3 regions of the Pseudarthrobacter sulfonivorans genome follow, and region 2 is predicted to be linked to each of the others. Evidence: riboswitches for the same ligand, from Rfam matches in the RefSeq annotation. Region 2 holds a riboswitch; each other region holds the start of a gene.

What was found. Region 2 has a riboswitch for cyclic di-AMP ahead of AU252_RS06185 (C40 family peptidase). Riboswitches for the same ligand answer to the same signal wherever they lie in the genome.
Region 1: it holds a riboswitch for cyclic di-AMP, as region 2 does, so the genes downstream of both, AU252_RS06855 (hypothetical protein) here and AU252_RS06185 (C40 family peptidase) in region 2, are expected to answer to the same signal.
Region 3: it holds a riboswitch for cyclic di-AMP, as region 2 does, so the genes downstream of both, AU252_RS20640 (C40 family peptidase) here and AU252_RS06185 (C40 family peptidase) in region 2, are expected to answer to the same signal.

What each region holds. Positions count from the first base shown of each region.
Region 1 is NZ_CP013747.1:1,566,810-1,574,282, forward strand. Features, by position in the region: gene AU252_RS06845 (response regulator transcription factor) at 1-279, shown strand, start outside; gene AU252_RS06850 (sensor histidine kinase) at 287-1,840, shown strand; cyclic di-AMP (ydaO/yuaA leader) riboswitch at 1,941-2,093, shown strand; gene AU252_RS06855 (hypothetical protein) at 2,099-2,827, shown strand; gene AU252_RS06860 (HAD-IA family hydrolase) at 2,899-3,597, opposite strand; gene AU252_RS06865 (VOC family protein) at 3,643-4,017, opposite strand; gene upp (uracil phosphoribosyltransferase) at 4,080-4,715, opposite strand; gene AU252_RS06875 (phosphatase PAP2 family protein) at 4,758-5,501, opposite strand; gene tadA (tRNA adenosine(34) deaminase TadA) at 5,574-6,080, shown strand; gene AU252_RS06885 (DNA glycosylase AlkZ-like family protein) at 6,161-7,459, opposite strand; gene AU252_RS06890 (glycosyltransferase) at 7,463-7,473, opposite strand, start outside.
Region 2 is NZ_CP013747.1:1,401,884-1,409,356, forward strand. Features, by position in the region: gene AU252_RS06160 (molybdopterin molybdotransferase MoeA) at 1-811, opposite strand, end outside; gene AU252_RS24115 (DUF6457 domain-containing protein) at 777-1,070, opposite strand; gene mobA (molybdenum cofactor guanylyltransferase) at 1,067-1,777, opposite strand; gene AU252_RS06175 (HNH endonuclease) at 1,855-2,355, opposite strand; gene AU252_RS06180 (NlpC/P60 family protein) at 2,592-3,338, opposite strand; gene AU252_RS06185 (C40 family peptidase) at 3,510-4,184, opposite strand; cyclic di-AMP (ydaO/yuaA leader) riboswitch at 4,255-4,417, opposite strand; gene AU252_RS06190 (M23 family metallopeptidase) at 4,566-5,390, opposite strand; cyclic di-AMP (ydaO/yuaA leader) riboswitch at 5,394-5,612, opposite strand; gene AU252_RS06195 (metal-dependent transcriptional regulator) at 5,779-6,474, opposite strand; gene serC (phosphoserine transaminase) at 6,752-7,473, shown strand, end outside.
Region 3 is NZ_CP013747.1:4,534,829-4,542,301, reverse strand. Features, by position in the region: gene AU252_RS20650 (cupin domain-containing protein) at 1-67, shown strand, start outside; gene AU252_RS20645 (hypothetical protein) at 91-1,383, opposite strand; cyclic di-AMP (ydaO/yuaA leader) riboswitch at 1,598-1,768, shown strand; gene AU252_RS20640 (C40 family peptidase) at 1,772-2,614, shown strand; gene AU252_RS20635 (protein adenylyltransferase SelO) at 2,684-4,147, opposite strand; gene AU252_RS20630 (dienelactone hydrolase family protein) at 4,273-5,250, opposite strand; gene ribA (GTP cyclohydrolase II RibA) at 5,324-7,207, opposite strand; gene AU252_RS20620 (MarR family winged helix-turn-helix transcriptional regulator) at 7,341-7,473, shown strand, end outside.

The DNA.
Region 1 (7,473 bases), 160 kb from region 2:
CTTATCCTCAACATCGACACCCGCGAAGTGACCCGTGCGGGCGACGCCCTCCAGCTCACCGCCACCCAGTTCGAGCTGCTCCGGTACCTCATGGAGAACCCCAAACGCGTCATCAGCAAAGCCCAGATCCTGGACCGCGTCTGGAACTATGACTTCGGCGGCCAGGCCAACATTGTGGAGCTCTACATCTCCTACCTGCGCAAGAAAGTGGATGCAGTGCACCCGCCCATGATCCATACCGTGCGGGGCGCCGGCTACGTCATCAAGCCGGCTGAGTAGCAGCTCCATGTCCTCGCCGCGAGCAACCCCAGCACCAGCCCGGAGCTGGCTGAAACCGGACACCTGGCATCTGCGCACGCGCCTGATCCTGTTGGCCATGGCCCTGCTGGTGGCCATCTGCGGCGCCGTGGGGCTGTTCAGTTACGCGTCCATGGATTCCTTTCTCACCGGGCAACTGGATCAACAGCTGAGCCAGGCCGCCAAACGCTCGAACGATCCGGGCCGCCCGCCCCTGGGCGGATTCAACGGCAGGCCGGACCCGCTTGACTCCCGCGGGCAGAGTGTCGGAACGCTGAATGCGCGGATCCTGGACGGCCAGATCCCCAGTGGCGGTTTCCTGGACTCGGACACCACGCGCCTGGCCCTCGACGCCGAGGACAAGCAGACCCTGCTGGCGCTGACGCAGTACGGCCTTCCCGTGAACCGCTCGCTGTCCAACGGGGATTACCGGATTGTGGCCGTGCAAACCGGCTACGGCGATGTCCTTGTCACGGGCCTTCCGCTCGCCGCGAAGGAGAGCACGCTGGCATCGCTTGTGTGGACCTTTGTGTTTGTCTCCTTGGGCGGCCTGGCGCTGATCGGACTGGCGGGAACCGTGCTGATCCGGCGCACCATGAAGCCTCTGGAGCAGCTTTCCGAGGTTGCAACCCGGGTGGCCCGGCTCCCTCTGGACGCGGGCGAGGTGGCACTCGCGGTGCGCGTCCCGCCGTCGAACTCCAATCCCGGAACCGAAGTGGGCAGCGTAGGGCACGCCCTCAATCTGATGCTGGACAACGTCGCCAACGCACTCGAGGCGCGGCAGCGGAGCGAGACCAAGGTGCGGCAGTTTGTTGCCGACGCTTCCCATGAGCTGCGCACCCCGCTGACCGCCATCCGCGGGTACACGGAGCTGATGCGGATGACCGAGGACTTCACGCCGGACGGCCGGAAATCCCTGGCCCGGGTCCAAAGCCAGTCCGAACGCATGACCACCCTGGTGGAGGATCTGCTCCTGCTTGCCCGGCTCGATGAGGGCCAGCCCCTGAAGCTCAGCGAAGTAGACCTCACACAACTCGTGATCGAAACCGTCAGTGACGAGAAGGTCATCGCCCCGGACCACCACTGGCGCCTTGAACTGCCTGACGAGCCGCTCGCCGTCACGGGTGATGGGTCCCAACTGCGTCAGGTGCTTGTCAACCTGCTCTCCAATGCGCGCAAGCACACGCCACCGGGGACCACGGTGGTCACCGCTGTCACGAAGTCTGCCAATGGCGGCGCAGCGGTGACGGTAACGGACGACGGCGGGGGCATCCCTGCGGAATTCGTTGACCACGTTTTCTCCCGGTTTGCCCGCGCAGACGCGGCGCGCAAGGGTACGGCGCCGGCCTCGGGCGCCGGGGCGTCCGAAGGCACTAGCGGCTTGGGCCTGTCCATTGTCCAGTCGATCATGGAGGCCCACGGCGGGAGCGTGGAAGTGACATCGCGGGCCGGACGGACGGAGTTCGCGTTACTCTTCCCTGCCGGCGCGCTGGCGCGACCCACTGACACCCGAGCCCAGCAAGGCGACACACCGTCGTCGTGATTCCTGTTACCAAAATGTGACTTAAGCTTCCAGCTCCTGTAGCGTCGATGAGGTGTGGTTCCCGTTTGGGCCGCATATCCGGATGACGCCAAGCTCTGCCGCTTCCCGGATTCCGTTTTCAGAGGCAGAGGCGGGGGACCCACCGTCCCGGGCACCAAGTGCCCTTTGGGGTTAAGCCAACACGTGATTGTGCCGTGTGGCCGGATGCCCTCATCCGAACCCGACAGCTAACTCCGCAGGTGTGAGAGGCGATCCATCATGTCTGAATTCAAGGTAGAACCGCGCCCGCAGGGCGACAACAAGTCCGATAGCCACCGCAAGCAGACCCGCTTCGGCGCAGCTATGTCCCCACTTTCCAAGGCCGCCCGGATTCCCTCCGTGGGCAAGCGCGTCGCGGTGTTCGCCACCGCGTGCGCCCTGTTGGTCGGTGTAAGCGCCGCAGCACACGCTTCCGAGTCGGCCTCGCTTGCGGCCAGCGCCAACCAGGCCGCCGAAGAAGAGAACGCCCAGTCGAAGCTCAGCTTCGAAGCGGCTGAGATCCAGGCCCCGGCCACTCCGGAAGCGGCTCCGGCTGAAATCAACGTCGCGCCCCAGGCCGCCGATCCGGCACCTGCCCCGGCACCGGAACCCGCTGCCGCTCCTGCTCCGGCCCCCGAGCCTGCCCCTGTTGTGGCCGTCAACGATCCCGCAGGAGCCCAGGCGTACGCGGCGGGGCAGCTGGCAACCTACGGCTGGTCCGCTGACCAGATGCAGTGCCTGCAGACGCTGTGGACCAAGGAATCCGACTGGACCACCACGGCCACCAACGCCAGCAGCGGCGCGTACGGCATCGTCCAGTCATTGCCCGCTGAGAAGATGGCGAGCGCCGGCGCGGACTACGTCACCAACTACCGCACGCAGATCAACTGGGGCCTGAACTACATCCAGGAGCGCTACCAGTCACCGTGCGGCGCGCTGAACTTCCACTTGTCGCACAACTGGTACTAGGCCGACTGAGCGGCGCCGGCGGCTGGCGTCGCTGAGCTGCGCCGGCGGATCACGAAAGCGATCCGCCGGCGTCAAAGCCGGAAAGAAATGAGCTGCCGTCCCGCGGCGTCCGTTTCCACGGAGGCGGTCACGGCACGGTAATCCGCGATATGCAGCACGCCTGCCGGCAGCTCGCCCGCATTGGGACCCACGGCCACCGTCCGGATACCGGCGGCAACGCCTGCCGCGATTCCGGCGGGCGCATCCTCGAACACCACGGCGTCCTCCGGATTGACGCCCAGCAGACCGGCGGCCATCAGATAGCCTTCCGGGTGCGGCTTGCCCCGTGTGACCAGGTCCGCCGTCACGGCCGTGGCCGGCATGTCCAGCCCGGCAGCGTCCATGCGGATGTCCGCCAGGGTCCTGTCCGCTGAAGTCACCAGCGCCACTGCCTGGGCCGGGAGGCTGCGAAGCAGGTCGGCAGCCCCCGGCAACGCGATGATACCGGCTGTCCGCACCCGTTCCATGGCGCCCAGTTCCGCAGTGAGCGCTACGACGTCGGCTCCCTCCGGCGCGAACCGGCGTACGGTATCGGCAGCCTGGACGCCGTGCGAAGTGCGCAGGATTTCGGCGATGTCCAGGCCGTACCGGGCCGCGAATTCTCCCCAGACCTCCTCCACTACTGCCGTGGAGTCCACCAGTGTGCCGTCCATATCGAAAAGAACGGCCCGGCAGGTCAGTGTTCGTGTGGCGGCAGGTGCTCGTGTGGCGGCAGGTGTGGGGATGTTCATGCTGCCTATTTTGCCTTAGCCGTCGCGACCCCAGGCGCCGCGCCCTTAGGCGTCACGGCCCGGGATGTACTGCACCGCCCACTTGTTTCCGTCGGGATCCGCGAAATAGACGAAGTGCCCCCAGGCCTGGATGTCTATGTCGCTGACCTCCACACCGTTGCCCTTGAGGTGGTCGTGGGCAGCCTGGATGTCGCTGACCACCATCTGCAGGCTTGGGGCCGTACCCGGAGGGGCGTCATTGAGGCCCTCGCCAATACAGATGGAGCAGGCGGATCCCGGCGGGGTCAGCTGGACGAAGCGGATGCCATCCATGGGCCGCTCGTCGAAATCCGGGTTGAATCCAACTTTGTTGACGTAGAAATCCTTGGCGCGGTCAACGTCGGATACGGGCACAAAAACGAGTTCAAGTTTCCAGTCCATGCGCCACAGGCTAACGGCGGCGGCAGGAAAGCGGAAGACTTGAATCCTTGAGCAGCCCCGTCCTAGCCGGCGATGCCGTACAGGCGGTCTCCGGCGTCGCCCAGCCCGGGAACGATGTAGGACTTCTCGTCGAGCCGTTCGTCAATGGAGGCCAGCACGATGGTGACGTTGGCCTCGGCCAGTTCCTCTTCGAGCTTGGCCAGGCCTTCCGGCGCGGCCAGGAGGCAAATGCACGTGACGTCGGAGGCTCCGCGCTTGAACAGGAACTTGATGGCTTCGCGCAGGGTTCCGCCGGTGGCAAGCATCGGATCCAGCACAAAGATCTGCCGGTCCGTCAGGTTCTCCGGGAGCCGCTCCGCGTAGGTGATGATGTCCAGGGTTTCCTCATCGCGGGCCATGCCCAGGAAGCCCACCTCAGCGGTGGGGACCAGCTTGGTCATGCCCTCGAGCATGCCGAGCCCGGCGCGCAGGATGGGAACCACCAGAGGCGTGGGCTTGGTGAAAGCGGTGCCCACTGTGGTGCTGACCGGCGTCTCGATGGTGACCGGCTGGGTGCGGACCTCACGGGTGGCTTCGTAGGCCAGTAGGGTCACCAGCTCTTCCGTCAGCTGCCGGAAGACCGGTGACGGAGTGTTCTTGTCCCGCAGGACGGTGAGCTTATGGGCGACCAGCGGGTGGTCCACAACGAGAGTGCGCATGCGTCAAAACTATCACCCGCGCGGGCAGCGTCCGGCCGGGAATCAGCTCGACGGATCGTCCCGCAGGGCGGGGTGTTCGAACGTGGGGGCCGGGCCCGCGTGCTCCCGTTTCCGCAGCACGTGGAACAGCCGGTGCGCCAGGATCACCATTCCCACCCAGGCAAGGCCAAGGAACCAGCCGGCCATCACATCCGTCAGCCAGTGGTGGCCCAGGAACACCCTGCTCAGGCCCATCGCGATGAAGAAGATCACCCCGGCGGTGATGGCCGTGATGCGCGCCCACAGCATCTCGAACTGAAGGCACATCACGTACACCAGGACACCGATCACCACCGTCGTGTTCAGGGTGTGGCCGCTGGGGAAGGACGGCGAAGTCTCGTACGGCGGGACCGCTTCGGAATGGTCCGGGCGGGTGCGGCCCACCAGCCGCTTGCCCACCGTCGTTGCCAGTGTGGAGACGGCCGCTGCGCCGCCCACCAGGATGATGGGCCGCCAAGTCCGGCTCAGGAACGTGAGCCAGGCCGTCAGGATGCTCGCCAGAATGGGCATGCCGATGCCCCCGCCGATGTTGGTAAATGCCGTTACTCCGGCGGACAGCGCGGGGCTACGCAATTCCTGGGACAGTTCCAGCGCGGGCAGGTCCAGGGCGGCCAGTCCCTCTTCGTCCACCACGTTGTTATAAACCTCGGCGCCCAGCAGTGCCATGGTCATCACCAGTGCTCCCCCCACCAGCATCGTGATCCACAGCGCGGCATATGGTTTGAACCATTGGCCCAGACGGTCCATGAATCTGTCCACGATGCCTCCCCGGCGTCAATGCTTTGTAGGCTGGATATCCTTCGAAACTATCATTGAGCCATGGTCGCCGCAGAAAAGAACCACCTCGAATGGATGGGTCTTGCCCTGGACGAAGCCCGGCGCGCGCTGGCCACCGAGGACGTGCCCATCGGCGCGGTAGTAATTGGGCCCGACGGCGCCGTGCTGGGTTCCGGACGGAACCAGCGGGAAGAGCTGGGAGACCCGACTGCCCACGCGGAGGTGGTGGCCATCCGGCAGGCGGCTGACCGGTTGCGTGCCTTGTCCAAGCTCGACGGCGGCACCGGGGACGGCTGGCGGCTGGCCGACTGCACGCTCGTGGTGACTCTGGAGCCGTGCGCCATGTGCGCCGGCGCGGTGGTCCTGGCCAGGATTCCCCGCGTGGTCTTCGGTGCCTGGGATGAGAAAGCCGGAGCGGCGGGCTCGGTATTCGATATCCTCCGCGAGCGCCGGCTCAACCACTGGGTTGAGGTGTACGGCGGGGTCAGGGAAGAGGAGTGCGGAGCGATCCTCAGGGACTTCTTCGCAGTGCACCGCAGCCAGCTGTGACGGGTCGTGCTGTGACGGGTCGTAGGGGGCTGCAATTCGTCTCGGGCCTGCTGTAGCGCTCTCACCTGCCTGCACGACTCTCAGCCTGCGGCATCCAGGGCGTCGATCCTGTCCTGGCGCGAGGCCGGCGAGTCCAGGCTGAACGAGCGGAAGTCCCCCAGCTCGTCCCGGATCCAGGCCTCTACCTCGGCGATGCGCCGGGATACTGCGGGTGTGGCCCCGTCAAAGAGCCAATAGGCAATCCGTGATTTCCCGGGATCGTATTGCCACAGCCCGATGATCCGGCCGCGGTCGAAGATGGGATGATCCGGCAGGTCAGCCTGCAACGCCAACGTGGACCCCAGGACCTGCTTACCCTTGTCCTGCTCGGCAAACAGATCCCCCGAGTTCCTGCGGAGCAGGACCAACGAATCCGTGCCGGCCAGCAGCTGAATCTGTTCCTCCGCCGGCGCCTCGAACGACGCAAGCCGCCCGACGTCGTCGGGCATCATCCACAGCACCTCACCGTTGGCGGTGGGAACCTCCACCGCCCCAGTGGCGGCCAACGCTGCCTTCGTGTGGGCCAGGGTGAACCCGGTGAACCATTGCGACTGCTTGACCGTGGCGCCGCCAGTCCAGCCGAGATAGCGCTGCAGCAGGAGGCTGCGGGCGGCTTCGTCGTCCATGGCGGTGGGCGGCAAACCCCACAGTGTGTAGGCGTAGCGCTGCTGATCCAGCCGGCCGTTGGCGGGCACGCGCCGGATCCGGCCGTCCGCCTGGAGGAGGCCCAAGGCCGTGGGCAACGTGGTGGCCGCGCCCTTCTTTTTGCCCTCCTCGCCGAGGTTCCGGACCGAATCGCCCAGGAGATCCTTGAGCTGTTTGGGGTCCAGCGGGTGGCCGGCCTCGGCGAGGGCGTGGAGGATCTCCTCCTCCAGCAGCGTGATCTCGCCGCGCTCGACGCCCATTCTTGCCAGCACACGGAACGGCGCCACGGCAGCGTCCCGGCCAATCTGGAGGCCCCACGCGAAGTCCTCCTGTCCCAGCACATAGGTGCAGCCGCGGGCGGTGGGCAGCTCATGGATGTTCAGCGACAGGACGTCGGCATCCGCCCGCTCACGGCTAGTGCCGGCGCGGGCAAAGAGCGTGAGGTACGGGTTGGCGCCGCCGACGGAACGGGCCCAGCCCGCTCTGCTAAACACGTCGGCGGCATCCGCGCCCTGGAATGTGCCGTCGAGGCCCTGCTTGTGCCAGGCCCATGCCCTGAGGAGCTCCGGAGTGAGCACCTGAGGATCCGGGGCATCTTGGCTCGGGGCATCTTGGCTGAAGGATTGTGGGGTCACGGCTTGGGGGATCACAGCTTGGGGGGTCAATACGGCGGCGGAGGTCGGCAGCGTGGTCATGGCTTATTGTCCAC
Region 2 (7,473 bases):
CCTCAGGCGGGAGGTCGGCCAAGCCGTCCAGCCACTCAGCGTAGGAATCGCCGATCCGCTCCTGGCCGCCGTTAATACCGCCGAGCATTTCCACAACGGCCGCGAGCTGCGGACCGAAGGTGTCCCGGACCTGTCCCGGAACCGGCAGCCCCTGGGACACAACTTCGGAGCCGGTCAGCAGTAGTTTGACGACGGGCTTTCCCTGGACGAGCAGGTCATCGTGCCCGGCAAGCGCCGCTACCGCCAGATGGGCCGGGTTCAGCGTTACACCGGCCTTGACCAGCACCTCCCCCGCTGCCGCTTCCTCGCCGGCGCTGCGGATGTGCTGGCCGTTCCCGGGTTCGCCGGGGCGGGCGGTGCCGCCGGTCATCAGGAGCGGCAGGCCGTCGTCGTCCGTTCCAAGCACGGCACTTTCGCTGCGCAGGACCGCTTTGGCGCCTTGCGGGATCAGTCCGCCGGTGACAATGGGGCTGCCCTGGTGGGGTGCCAGCCGCTGGCCGGCTTCCGCAACGATCCACGGACCGCTGCCGTTGACGGCCCATCCGTCCATCGCAGACGACGCGTAGTGCGGCATGTCGTGCAAAGCGGTGATGTCTTCGGCCAGGACCCTGCCCAGCGCCTGGTTAAGGGGAACCCGGCCCGGCGGAATCGGCGTGGCGATGTCAAAGGCGGCCTTGCGCGCCTCGTCCCAGGTGTGGGCAAGGTGCTTTGCCGGGGCTGTCTGCTGCTCGGGATTTTCGGATACGTCGCCGGGGGCGGCGGTCACTGAACGGGAGTCATTCGACGGGGGTCCCGGCGGATTCCGAGTCATAGTCAGCAGCCAGGGTGCGGGCACGGTCCATGGCAGCGGTCATGGCGGCGGCGTTGGTGGCCTGCCCTGCTCCGGCAGCCAGGCCGGCGGCGAAGCCGGCAATAAAGGTGGTGAGCGGGGCGGCGGGGCGGACCACTGAGTGGGCTGCCACGCCGGCCAGCGACAGGATTGTGTTGACGTCGATCTGGACGTCCTCCAGTTCATACGCCTGGAGCAAGGACCTGCACCATTCTTCCAGCGTCTCTTCCTGGCTCTTCACGCTCTGCCTCCCAAATCGTCTGCGGCAGTGTTGCCCCGGAGCCCGGTTATGGGATCCGGACCGGCCACTCCAAGTGCGGCGGCATCGTCCCAGGTGTCCACGTCTGCCGTGGAGCCGGCCGGAACGGCGACAAGCTGCACGTCCAGACTAGCAAGGAGTGCCCTCACCGAACCGTTGATTAAGCGTCCTGTGCTTTCCAGTTCCGCCACGGAACGTTGTAGCGCGGCCGTGCTATAAAAACCGACCAACGGCTGACGGCGGCCATCCTCCGAGACGGCCACCACGCCGTCCGGTCCCAAGCCCGCGGGCGCTCCGGCGGAGGGTCCTCGCGCACGCAAAGTAGCCTTCAGCACCGCCACCGCCTGCCCTACGTTGGGCATGTCGCAGGCCAGCACCAGCGTCAGCCCGGGGCGGCTGCCACCCGCAGCGGCCAGGGCCGCGAGCCCGGCCGCGATGGCGGCCCCCGGTCCGCTAAAGGGGGGTTCTTCGCGGCAGCGGAGAAATCCGGCAGGGATTTCGCCGGCCGGCACCTCCCCGGTGTCCGGACCAACCACGACGGCGGCCCGGGCTCCCCTCGCAGCGGCGGCGGAGCGGCGCAACAGGGAGTCGCCGTCGTACGTCAGACTCTGCTTGGGCACGCCACCGAGCCGCGACGAACGGCCGCCGGCGAGGATGACGGCATCGAAGTCGAGGGGGTCAGCGTCCACCCTCCCAGCTTAACCGCGCGGGCTGGAATACTGCGCCGGGCTGGAACTACCGTGCGGACCGGAACAAGGCGGCCCGCTCAGGCGGCCCGTTCGGGCAGCAGGAACGGATCCCAGGCCGGAGTGGGCTTCTCAAGTTCTTTGATCTGCCAGATAGTGCCATGCGGCGGTTCCGGATCAAACCTCAGCTTCCAGCCCATTTCAGCCGGCGTGTGGTCACCCTTGGTGTTGTTGCACCGGAGGCACGCGGCCACCAGGTTCTCCCAGGAGTCGGCGCCGCCACGTGATTTGGGCTGCACATGGTCGATGGTGTGGGCACCTTTGCCGCAATACGCGCAGCGGTGGCCGTCCCGCCGCAGGACTCCGCGGCGGCTGACTGCGGTGCCCTGGTTGTATCTGGGGCGGATGTAGCGGTTCAGGAGAATCACGGACGGTCGGCCCAGGATCTCCTGCGGTCCCACCACAGGATCATCGCCCTCGGCAATGACACTGGCCTTGCCCGTGAGCACAAGCACCAGCGCCCGGCGGAAGGTGACTACCGCCAGCGGTTCATATCCAGCATTCAGAACGAGAGTGCGCATGCACGTACCTCTTTGTGGCCGCACCCGTCAGGGGCACGAGGGCCGGCTGCCCCCGGCATGTCCGGGCTATGGATCGACACCACAAGAGTAAACAAAGAATCCCGGGATCAGCTAATCGCAGAAGCGGCCGCCGTCACGTGTCGGATTCGTGCACCTCACCGGAGCAGGGCAGCAGGCAGCAGACAGCAAAGGACCCCCGCCGTGTGGCGGGGGTCCCTTGAAGGCTGAATCAGCTGCTAGGACACGCGGATGAAGACCGGTCCCGAGCCAACGTTGGCGCTGAAAACAACGGTCTGGTTGCCGTTGTAGCCGCCGTGCACTGCCTGGCCGTTGCCGGCGTATACGGCAATGTGGGCCATGCCCGCGCCGCCGTCGGCGTAATAGATCAGGTCGCCGGGCTGGGCCTCGGCGGCACTGACGGTCTGACCCAGGGACAGGTACCCCGCGGGCCAGCCGTGGTAGTTGATGCCCACGGCGGCCAGGGCGTTGGTGACCAGCATGGTGCAGTCCTGGCTGACGCCGAGCTGTGCATAGGCTGCCGACAGGATGGCCTGGCCCTTGCCGCTGGCGGAGACCGGCGCCTTCGGAGCGGCCGGAGTTGCCGACGCTACCGTGAGGGTGGCCGCGGCCTTGGCCGGAGCCGGAGCTTCAACAACAGGCGCGGGAGCCTCAACGGGAGCCGGCGTGGTGGTCACTGCGGGCTTCTCGTAGGAGATGGCAATGGTGGAAGCAGCCGAAATGATGGCCGGGGCGGAAACCTCAGCCTCAAGGTTCGAAGCGGACGCAGCTTCACGCTGGACGCCGGTGTCAGCCGCGTTCGCAGCGATACCACTGGTCAGGACAAGGCCGGAAGCAGCAGCGATAACCGCAGCCTGACGGCCCATGCCGCCGGCGTTGTCGCCGACAGCCTTGGCAATGACAGCCAGCGAGTTGGTCTTGGCGACCTCGGCGCGGTGCCGTGCAACAGTTGCACGTGTAGTCATTAATTTTCTCTCTTTCGTTTTCCTCAGGACCGCGTGGGCAGCCTGAGGGCTTTGGACGCGCCGGCATCTTGGGGGTACGCCGGCACGCCCCGAACGGGGATTTAGCGAAAAGGTTCCAGCGAAGAACGGCTCCGGCAGCACGGGGCTGCGGGAACTACTGGATTGCAGGAACTACGGGGCCAGCGTGAAGAAGGATCCGCCGCCCGTGGATGCCACCGAGTGGAGCAGCGTGCCCTGCGACGGGTTCAGTGCGCTGATCATCATGCCGTTGCCGACGTAAATGCCAACGTGGGCGCCGCCATTCTGCATGACCAGGTCACCGGGGACCGGTGTGGCGGTGGGCCGCATGGCCGTCCAGGCATTGGTGCGGGGAATGCTGATGCCGGCCTGGGCGTAGACCCACTGGGTGAAGCCGGAGCAGTCCCAGCCGTTGGGAGTGGTGCCGCCCCAGAGGTAGGGGTGACCGATACCGGTGTAAGCAAGTGCTGCCAGACCCGAAGCGGCAGCGGAGGAGACAGTGTCAGCGAGCTTGGAGGCCGCGGCCTCGGTTGCGGCAGCACGCTGAGCCCCGGTTTCGGAGGCCGTGGACTGCGCACGGACCGTCTCAACCTTCGGCGCCGGCGTCGTCTTGATGACGGGGCGTTCGAAGGAAACGGTAGCCGTGGGCGCGGCAGTTACGGCAAGTGCCGTCTGCGCGGAACCGGACTCGGTAGAGGCGGAAACGCCGGCGGTGGAATCCGCGGCGTTGGCCGGAAGCCCCATGCTCAGGATCAGACCTGATGCAGCTGCGATAACAGCAGCCTGGCGACCTACGGTCCCGGCATTGGCACTGACGGCCTTGGACACGGAGCCCAAGGGGTTAGTGCGGACCGGTTGTGCGCGGTGACGCGCAGAAGTATGGCGTGAAGACACGAAGGTAGCCTCTCCCAATGCCTGCGAGGTGAGCTGTCGGATTCGGATGGGAGTCACCCGGCCGCGCTGCTTCACAGTGGAAGCTTTGCGACTTAACCCCAAGGCCTTCAGAATCGAAGACCAAAATTGGTTCCCCCGCCCCTGCCAGACGATGTCATGCGAACGGACCTTGAGCGGTGGCAGAGCTAGGCAATCCACTCAAGAACGTCAACTTCGGAAAAGTTGACGCGCTTTAGACGTTACAGGAGTTCCGAGCCAATGTCACATTCAGGTCACGGCACGTCGCTGCGATTCGAGAGTTGGCCATCATTTGGGTCAGAGCCAGCCGGTGGGGTCAACGACTTCGCCATTGACCTGGACCTCGAAGTGGAGGTGGCAGCCCGTGGACGCGCCCGTGGTGCCGCTGAGGGCAACAACGTCGCCGCGGCTGACTGTCTGGCCTACCTTGACGCTGGCGGAGGAGAGGTGGTTGTAAGTGGTTTCAAGGCCATTGCCGTGATCCACCACCACGCGGTTGCCGCCGCCGTACTGGTGCCAGCCAACGAAGGTGACGGTACCGCTGGCAGCAGCCAGGACAGAGGTTCCGCACTGTGCCACGAAGTCCTGGCCACGGTGGAAGTCGCCGGAGCCGCCGGTAATCGGGCTGACTCGGAATCCGAAGGGTGAGGCCGTAGCCAGCTGGGCGAGCGGCGAGCCGAGGCTTCCGGCAGAGGCAGCGCGGGTAATGGATCCCGCGGACTGGGCACTCAGGAGCTGCTTCAGTTTGCCGTCGGGATCACCCTGGGTCACCACGGACGAGCGGCTGAAATCAATTTGGGCGGCGGCTTCGGCGGTAACTTCGGGCTGCGGAGCAGCGGAAACGGCCGACGCAGCCTGGCCGGGTGCCGGAGTGGCCATCACGGGGCCGGTCACAGGAACCGTCACGGTGAGAGCCAGGCCTGTTGCTGCCAAGGCGATGCCGGCCTTCTGGCCGAGGCCACTGGCGGCGGCGAAATCCGTCATCTGCCGGAAGGGTCCCCGGCGGCGGCGGGCTTCCCGCTGTGGGTCGCGGGGCCTCTCCGCGCTGAAATCCTCGGCCACTCTGGGCGCCGAGGCGGGACCCACCGCGCGACGGCGGCCCCTCGAGTATTGCGTGGTCAAGAATGTTCCTCTCTGGGTAGCCTGCGAAGTTAGCTGTCGGATTCGGGTCAGAGAGTTCAAAGACCCGGTCCGCCGTGACAAGCACTTGGCGCAGAGATATCCCGTGAGGATCCTTCGCTGGAAGAGGCTTGCTGCTGACGGACTTAACCCCAAGGCAGTCTTACGACTGCCGGTTGTGGTTCCCCCGCCTCTGCCAGTTGGTGACTGATGCACCTGATCCGCTGGCAGAGCTCGGCTCCGGATCAGGTAACGCTTTTGTATCGACGCTGAGTTTCAACTATAGGTGATTAACTTGGACAGTAACAATTCCGTTATCTTTGCGGAACGTTGCGCCGCTGCGCTATGGCACGACCCCACGCGCGGCCCCACGCGGCGGACCGTCTTCCCGTCAGCTGACGGAAACGAAGACGTGGGATGCCACTTCCGGGGGCAACTCGAGCGCCCCTTCGATTCCCGGCACGCGCACGGAAATGTACTCCCCTACGCGCTCCAGGGACACCGTGGCACCGGGCCTGATCCCGCCTTCATCCAGCTGGACCAGCAGCTCAGGTTCCACCTGGATGGGCTCAGCCAGCCGGCTGACTGTCACGTTCGACGCCGGCCCGTAGCCCTGCATCGCATCAAGGAGATTAATCACACCGGCGTCTGGGAGCGCGGGCGCCGGCCCGCCCAGGGCGGCCAGCCCGGGGATGGGGTTGCCGTACGGAGACTCGGTGGGGTGGTTGAGCAGTTCGTAGATGCGCTGCTCTACGCGTTCGCTCATCACATGCTCCCAGCGGCACGCTTCATCGTGGACATAGGCCCAGTCCAGGCCAATCACATCCGCCAGGAGCCGTTCCGCGAGCCTGTGCTTGCGCATCACTTCCGTAGCGCGTTTCCGCCCGGCTTCCGTGAGCTCCAGATGGCGGTCTCCGGAGACTACGACCAGTCCGTCGCGTTCCATCCGGCCGATGGTTTGGGACACCGTGGGTCCGGAATGCCGCAGCCGTTCGGCGATGCGTGCGCGAAGAGCAACGATGTTCTCTTCTTCAAGCTCCAAAATGGTCCGAAGATACATCTCCGTAGTATCGATCAGATCCGTCATCCAGCTCAGCTCCTCGAGCGCAGTACCTTGCGTTGTCCCACCGTATCGCGTCCCGCTCAGCGGCGAGGTCCGCTAAAAAGCTTAGCCTATTTTGAATTTGTCTGGATAATGCCCGGGCGGGGACAAACAGTCTCATTGGCCGGACTATGACGGCCCCGGTTCCCCGCCCAATCGAGGGTTCAGGCAGAATAAAGGAGGTCCTTATGCAGTCACCGCCGACTACCGGCCACCCCACCGCCCGGACGTGAGCCACGTCCATGCCGAAATTGGAGCCCCCGTGAGCGAAACCAGCATCACTATTCCCGCCGACCTCCTGCCAAAGGATGGACGGTTCGGCGCAGGACCCTCCAAGGTCAGGCCGGAGCAGCTCGAAGCGCTCTCAGCGGCGTCCAAGACCATACTGGGCACCTCCCACCGCCAGGCTCCGGTCAAGAACCTCGTGGGCTCCGTCCGTGAAGGCCTCAGCCAGTTCTTCCGCGCCCCCGAAGGCTACGAAGTGGTCCTCGGCGTCGGCGGCTCCACCGCTTTCTGGGACGTCGCCAGCTTCGGCCTGGTGGAAAAGAAGGCCCAGCACCTGTCCTTCGGCGAGTTCGGCTCCAAATTCGCCTCAGCCACCAACAAGGCCCCGTTCCTGGACGCCTCCTCCATCATCAAGTCCGAGCCCGGCACCCGTCCGGTATCGGCCGCCGAGGCTGGCGTGGATGTCTACGCCTGGCCGCAGAACGAAACCTCCACGGGTGTCGCGGCTCCGGTCAAGCGCGTCGCGGGCGCCGACGCCGGTTCCCTGGTCCTGGTGGACGCCACTTCCGCAGCCGGCGGCCTGGACGTGGACGTCTCCGAGGCCGATGTCTACTACTTCGCCCCGCAGAAGAACTTCGCCTCCGACGGCGGCCTGTGGCTGGGTCTCTTCTCCCCCGCCGCGCTGGAACGCGCCGCCCGGGTCAAGGCCAGTGGTCGCTGGATCCCCGATTTCCTGGACCTCCAGACCGCCATCGACAA
Region 3 (7,473 bases), 1.9 Mb from region 2:
CGACGAAGCCTTCGTCGGCATTGAATTCTTCAGCGCCGCGGAATTCGCCAAGCCCCCGGGAACGTGACCCGGCTGCCCTCCCCCGGCAGGTCAGTACCAGTTGTTGGCCACGGAATGGTTCCACGCGCTGCACGGTGACCCGTAGCGGTCAGCGATATACGACAGGCCCCAATTGACCTGGGTCCGGTAGCTCGTGAGCCAGTCGCTGCCAGCGCTGGCATACTTGCTGGCCGGCAGCGACTGGGCGATGCCGTAGGCGCCCGAGTACGGGTTGGTGGCGGTGGTCAGCCAGTTCGACTCCTTGGTCCACAGCGACGCCAGGCACGGAAACTGGTCCTGGCCCCAGCCGTAGGCGCCGAACTGCCCGGCTGCGTAGTTCTTGGCGCCCGCGGGGTCGTTGACAGCGCCGCCCGGAACGGAAGGCACGACGACGACGGGCGGCGGGACCGGCGTCGGGCTCGGGACTGGAGGCGGGGCGGGCACTCCCGGTACAGCAGGTGGGGCCGGAGCCGGTTTCTGTGCAGCGGCGAGGGCCGCCGCCTTGGCTGCCGCCTCCGCCTGTTGGCGTGCCTGTTCCTGCGCCGCGGCCCGCTTGGCGGCCTGCGCCGTTTCGTATGCGGCCAAGGCCACCTGGCCCTGCCGGAACTCCCCCTCCACCGCAGCGGTGGTGCCCTTGAGGGAGGCCAGCTGCGCGGTCAGTTCCTGGCCGTGCTCCTGCTGCTCCGCGATCTGCCGGGACATGGCCTGCCGGGCGGACTGGGCGGCATTGAGCTTGGTTCTGGCTTCGCCGGACAGGCGCTCGCGCTCGGCCCTGGCTGTCTGCTCCTGATCGGCCAGGGCGCGGGAAATGCGTTCGGCGGCTGCGGATTTGTTCACCAGGGCGGCAGTCTTATCGCTGACGATCTGGACGATATTCAGGCCTTGGATGCTGTTGTTCTGCACGGCGTCGAGGGCAACGAAGAAGCCCACGTTGGTGCCACCGGTCTTGTACGACTGGGCGGCAAGAGCCCCGATTTCCTTCTTGTACTGTCCTAGTTCGGCCGCGGCGCGTGCGGTCTGCGCGGTCAGTGCGTCCACAGTGGAAGTGGCGGACTGAAGCGCCGCTTCGGCCACGGCGTACTCCGCGGCGGACGTTACGGCCGCATTGCCCAGCGCCTCCGCTTCGGTCTGGAGTCCGCCCAGCAGCCCGTTGATCCTGGTGACCTCTGCCGCTTTGCCGGCCTCGCTTTGCTTGGCGTTCTCCACGTCCTGCCACGAGGGATAGCCGCCCGGCGGCGCGTCATCGGCGGCATGTGAGGGAAGCAGCGCAGCCGACCCCGCCAGGGCGACCGCCAGCAGGCCGGCGAGGGCGGGCAGCCGCATTTTTTGAACAATCCGGGACATAGTTGGTGAGCTTACCGGGCATATACGGATTACGGGGCCTGACCTGCAACATCGTTACCGATGAGGAGGGAATCCACGCTGAAACACGGGTGGATTTCACACCTACATTCCGTTACCGGAATGTGACATTGCCGATAATTGGAAGTTATGGTCGAACGGTGGCCCGGCTCAAGCCGGACCATTCCCGCCAGTATGCCGAGCCCTGCCGCTGACCGGGATCCAGTCGCTTTCCAGCTGGCAGGGACGGGGGAACCACGTTTCCACGGCTTCTTGCGAAGCCTTGGGGTTAAGTCGGTATCGCTCCGTTCCGTGCGGCGCCGCTACCGGCCGGGTATCTCCGACCCGAACCCGACAGCTCACCCCGCAGGCATGGGAGAGGCGATCAACCGTGTCCAAGAATTTCACTTCCGCACGCCACCGTGCTGTTTCTAACCGCTCAACCGTGCTTGTAGGCCTGTCTTCGACGGCCAAAGCGCGCGCCCTGACGTTCGGCCGGCCGGCCCTTGTGGCCGTTGCTGCATCCGGCCTGCTGTTCAGCGTCGGCGCCCCGGCACAGGCCGGAGTCCACGGCCCGGACAACTTCGGGAGTGTCAACGTTCAGGGCCAGGCCAGCGCACCCGCCCCGGCCGCAGTTGCCCCGGCTCCCGCCGCAGCCAACGTCCACACTGTCGTTGCAGGCGACACACTGGGCGCAATCTCCACCCAGTACGGCGTCGCACTCAACGACGTGCTGGCTGTCAACGGTCTGTCGCTGACCACCATCATCTACCCCGGCGATCAGATCCAGATCCCCGGTGCTGGCTACACCGCACCGGCACCGGCACCGGCACCCGCGGCACCCGCCGCGGCAGCACCAGCGGCTCCGGCGAACACCGGCATCCGCCTGGCCTCCACCGCCGCACCGGCGGCCCAGGCTCCGGCAGGTTCACTCGGCGCGCCCATCCTGGCCTCCGCCTATTCGCAGCTCGGAGTGCAGCAGGACTGCACCGCGATGGTGGAGAAGGCACTGCGCTCCGTTGGCAAGAGCGTCGGAGACCTCGCACCCGGCCAGTTCTACCAGTACGGCACCGTGGTGGGCACTCCGGCCGCCGGTGACTTGGTCATCACGGCCGGCCACGTCGGCGTCTACGCCGGCAACGGCCAGGTAGTCAGTGGCGGGGTGGACGGTTACAAAACCGAAGTGCACTCCATCAGCTGGCTCGCCGGAGCGTCCTTCGTCCGCGTAGCGTGATCCGACCATGCTCGACGGCGGCGGGCGGCACCCGGCCGCGCGCCGCCGTCGTCCATCCCTGGTGTTCGCTCAGGTCCCGCAGAAGGTCCGGTAGCTCCCGAAGTCTTCAGGGGCGGGGCCGGCGTAGCGTTCCAGCCCGGGGCGCTGCGTGTACGGATCGGCCAGGACGTCCACCAACCGGTTGAATGGGTCCAGGTCGCCCGCAATAGCAGCATCCAGAGCCTCTTCAACCAGGTGGTTCCTGGGGATGTAGACGGGGTTGACCCGGTCCATCAGGTCCGCGTCCGGCGCCAGGGCCAGCCACCGTGCGGCCCAGGCGTCGAAGGCGCCCGGGTCCGCAAACATGGACCGCGCAGTTTCCGGGGTGCCGCGGGCCGCCGAGCCGAGGCGCCGGAAGAAGGAGGTGTAATCCACCTGGCCTTCCTGGAGCAGCGCCAGCACGCCGTCCACCAGGGGCGACGCGACGTCGTCGTGCGTGTCCGGGAGCAGCCCAAGCTTGGACTTCATGCCGGCTGACCAGGCAGCGCTGTACAGCGTGCGGAAGGCGCCGAGGGATTCCACGGCGAGCGCCACGGCCTGGTCCTGGTCTTCATGGAGCAGGGGCAGGAGTGCTTCGGCGAGCCGGGTGAGGTTCCACTCGGCAATGACCGGCTGGTTGGCGTAGGCGTAGCGTCCGTCCGCGTCGATGGAGCTGTAGACCGCGCCGCGGTTGAAGGCGTCCATAAACGCGCAGGGACCGTAGTCGATGGTCTCGCCGGAGATGGCCATGTTGTCGGTGTTCATCACGCCATGGACGAAGCCCACCAGCATCCATTGCGCCACCAGGGACGCCTGCGCGGCTATGACCGCCTCGAAGAACGCGAGATAGGGCTTGCCGGCGAGCGCCGCGTCCGGGTAATGGCGGCTGATGGCATGATCGGCCAGACGGCGCAGAAGGTCCGTCTCGCCGTTGACGCGGGCCAACTGGAAGCTGCCGACGCGCAGGTGGCTGCTCGCCACCCGGGTGAGCACGGCACCGGGCAGCATGGTTTCGCGGCGGACGGGTCGGCCCGTGGCCACCACGGCGAGGGACCTCGTGGTGGGGATGCCCATGGCATGCATGGCTTCGCTGACGATGTACTCGCGCAGCATGGGACCGACGGCGGCGAGACCGTCACCTGCGCGGGCGAACGGTGTCCGGCCGGAGCCCTTGAGGTGGATGTCCCGAAGCTGCCCGTGGATGTCCGTGACCTCACCCAGCAGGAGGGCCCGCCCGTCGCCGAGCAGCGGTGAGTAGCCGCCGAACTGGTGGCCGGCATAGGCCTGGGCCACCGGTGTGGCACCTTCAGGAATCTGGTTGCCGATGAGCAGCCGCGTCCCCTCGGGCGTCCGCAGCGAGGACGGGTCCAAGCCCAGCTCGGTGGCCAACGGCTCGTTCAGGACCAGCAGCTGCGGGTCAGGTGCTTCTTCCGCCTGCCAGGGAACCGCCAGCTCCTCGAGTTCCCGGGCGAATTGCCCGCCGAAGGTGAGCGTTAATGGGATTGCGGTGCTCATGTTTCAAGACTACCCGCGGCCGCGGGTGAGTGCCCCGCCCTCCCAGCTAAGTAGCGCTATCTGTCGTTCTGGAGGATCAAAACGTCAGATGGCGCTACTCAGATCCGACGTACTGGCGTCACCCCTCAGACGTGCTGTCCGAACCAGGCGAGGGTGTCGTTCCAGGCAGCCGTGGCCTGGGTTTCGTTGTAGCGCTCGCCGGTGTCGTTGTGGAAGGCATGGTCCACGCCGGGGTAAACGGTGAGCTGGTGCGTCACCGTGGTGGCGTCCAGGGCATCGCGGAGGCCCGGCATCGCGCCGGTGATCCGCGCGTCGCGTTCGGCATATACCCCGAACACCGCGGCCTTGATGGCCGGCACCTTGTTCAGGTCCGGCGCCGGACCATAGAACGCCGCAGTGGCCTTCAGCCCGGCCAGCTCGGTTGCCGCCTGCCAGGTAATGCCGCCGCCGAAACAGTACCCGTTCATGGCGATGCGTCCGGAGTCCACGAAGTCCTGGCCCTGAAGGTAGTCAAAGGCCGCGGCGAAGTCAGCAACATGGCGTGGGGCCCCGGCGCTGGTCAGTGCACCGGAGACGGCGTCGGAATCAAGGCTGGCGGTGCCGCCTTCCCTGCTCAGCAGGTCAAGGGCCAACGCCGCATACCCGGCCTTGGCAAAGCGCCGGGCAACGTCCTGGATGTGCGGGGTCAGTCCGCGGTTCTCGTGGCAGACCAGCACCGCCGGGCCGGCTGCACCGGATTCGGGCCGGGCGAGGTAACCACTGATATCGGTTCCGTCTGCAGGGAACAGCACGGTCGCCGTCGTAAGCCCCGCGGCGCCCTCCGGGACGGAGAGCGGACTCTTGGCCCCCGGCACTGCCCCGGCAGCCGCGGTGCCGGTGCCGGCCGTCGACGATGACGGGGTGGGCGTGGGCATGGGGTCGGTGCTGCGTGGGACTTCCTCGGGTGTGCATCCCACGAGCAGCATCGCGCCAGACGCCGCCGCCATGCTTCCCATGATGAATGCGACCCGGCGGGTGAAAGTGCGGTGGGTCATTGCGCCGGCACGGTAGTCGTCGAAGAATTCCTCGATCAGGTACCGCTCAAACTTTCCAAGCTGGACCATGGCTGGCCTCCTCGAGTGAGGCTCATATCCTTCTCCGATAATGGCGGTCCTGCAAGGGGTCCCATGCGCCCGGTCAGAACTGCTCGGCCGGGATGGAAAACCCTAGGTCCAGAAGTCCGCGGCCTGCCTGCTCCAGAATCGGATCCATGGTCAGCGAGGCGTGGTTGAGCAGTACGTTGACATCGCGCTGGATCCGCTGGAGCGGGTGCGTCAGCCGGTGCACACTCCCGCCGGATCCCGTCAGGATGAGGCGGACAGCCTCGGCCGACGCCGCGCCGCTGAGACCCAGCGAAAGCCGGTACCGCGCCCGCTCCTCATCGGTGAAAGCGACAGGCCGCCGGCCGTAGGAATCGGCCACCACTCGGACGGCTTCCTGCCAGTGCAGCCGCGCAGTCGCCACCTCCCCGTAGGCCTGGGAGAACCGGGCCTGCGCGAGCGGCGAATCCGCCTGCCGCGCCTGCGTCGTCTGCTTGACCTTGCGCACCATCATCAGGTCCTGGAACGCCTCGATGGCGTGCTCAGCAGCCCCCAAAGCGGCGGCCGGGGCAACCATGTTCAGAAACGTGGCCATCGGGGTGTGGATGCTCGGATCCGGGTGGATGCGACTGCCGGGGTTATCAGCGGCGGCCAGGAGATTCCATTCCAGGGCGCGGTGCGCCGGGACAAAGAGATTCTCCGTCCGGAGATCGTTGCTCCCGGTCCCCCGCAGGCCGGCCGTGTGCCAGACGTCCAGGAGCTCAAGATCGGACACCGGGACCAGGCACTGCAGGCGGACGTCACCGTGCTGCACGGCCAGGAGCGCCCACTCGGAGTGCATGATGCCGGAGGCGAAGCTCCAGCGGCCCGAGATAATGAACCCGCCGGGAGCCCTATCTGCTTTCCCTGGAGGGGCGCCGGTTGCGGCAGCCAAAGGGGCCGGCCCGGTGGCAAAGACTTCATCCTGGACTTCCTGCGGCCAGCGGGCCAGCATCCAGACATGTTCCACCAGGTGCCCGACGCTCCAGGCCGTGGAGACACATCCCCGGGCGAGGCGGCGAACCACCTCCACGTAGGTTTCCAGCCCCAGGCCGAAGCCGCCCACGGCCTTCGGCGCGAGCATCTGAAACACGCCCGCCGCCTTCAGTTCAGCCATGGTGGCTTCCGGAATGTGGCGGATCTCCTCGGTTTCCGCAGCACGCTCCCGCAGCCGGGGAACGAGGGCATCCACCCGGGACAGCAGCTCGTCATGGGAAGGAATGATCTCTGCCGGCAGGGTCTCCGCTGTCTGGACTTCTGCCGGAAGGACCTCTGCGGGCAGCTCGATGGTGTGCGCTGTATGGCTGCGCTTCGCGGCCAGGTAGCGGTGATTGGCCGCCGAGAGGTGCACCCCGGTGGGGACCTGCTCCGAGACGTCAACGCCGAGGGCGGTCAGCTGCCCTACCTTGTCCGGGTTGTTGGTGAGGAGGCGGATCCGGCCGGCGCCAAGCGCGCCGAGCATCTGGGCGGCGGCGCTGTAGTCCCGCTCGTCCTCGCCGCGGCCCAGGGCAACGTTGGCTTCGTAGGTGTCCAGTCCGGTGTCTTGCAGGGCATAGGCGTCGAGCTTGGAGTACAAGCCGATGCCGCGCCCCTCCTGCCGGAGGTACAGCAGGAAGCCCCCGACGGCGGCAATTTCCTCGACTGCCTCGCGCAGCTGGGGTCCGCAGTCGCAGCGCTCGCTGCCGAACACGTCGCCGGTAAGGCACTCGCTGTGCAGCCGGACCAGCGGAGCTGTACCTTCCGGGCCCTGGTCCAGGAGCGTCTGCTCCCATTCGCCGAGGGCGAGCAGCAGGTGCTCCTTGCCGTCGGCCAGCCCGTGGAACGTCATGATCTCAGCGGTGGCCGCGAAGCCGTCAGGGAACCGCAGCGGGACGGTGACCTGGCTGCGGACGGCGGCCGGTTGTTCGAACGGCCGCGCGACGGTCTCGGACATAACGGTCATCTGGGCTCCTCAGGAATGTCAGGGCAGGAAGTACTTGAATATTGAAGTAAAAGCTACCGCCTATTACTTCACGATGCAAGTGATTTGAGCGACATAAAACTTCATTCGTGAAGTAAAAGCGTAGACTCGGGCTATGGAACGTGCCGAAGAACCGCGATGGCTGAACAGTGACGAACGCGAAGTCTGGCTGACGCTGGTCGCCGTGATGATGAAGCTGCCCGGCGCCCTGGATGCCCAGCTGCAGCAGGACGCCGGCATAAGCCACT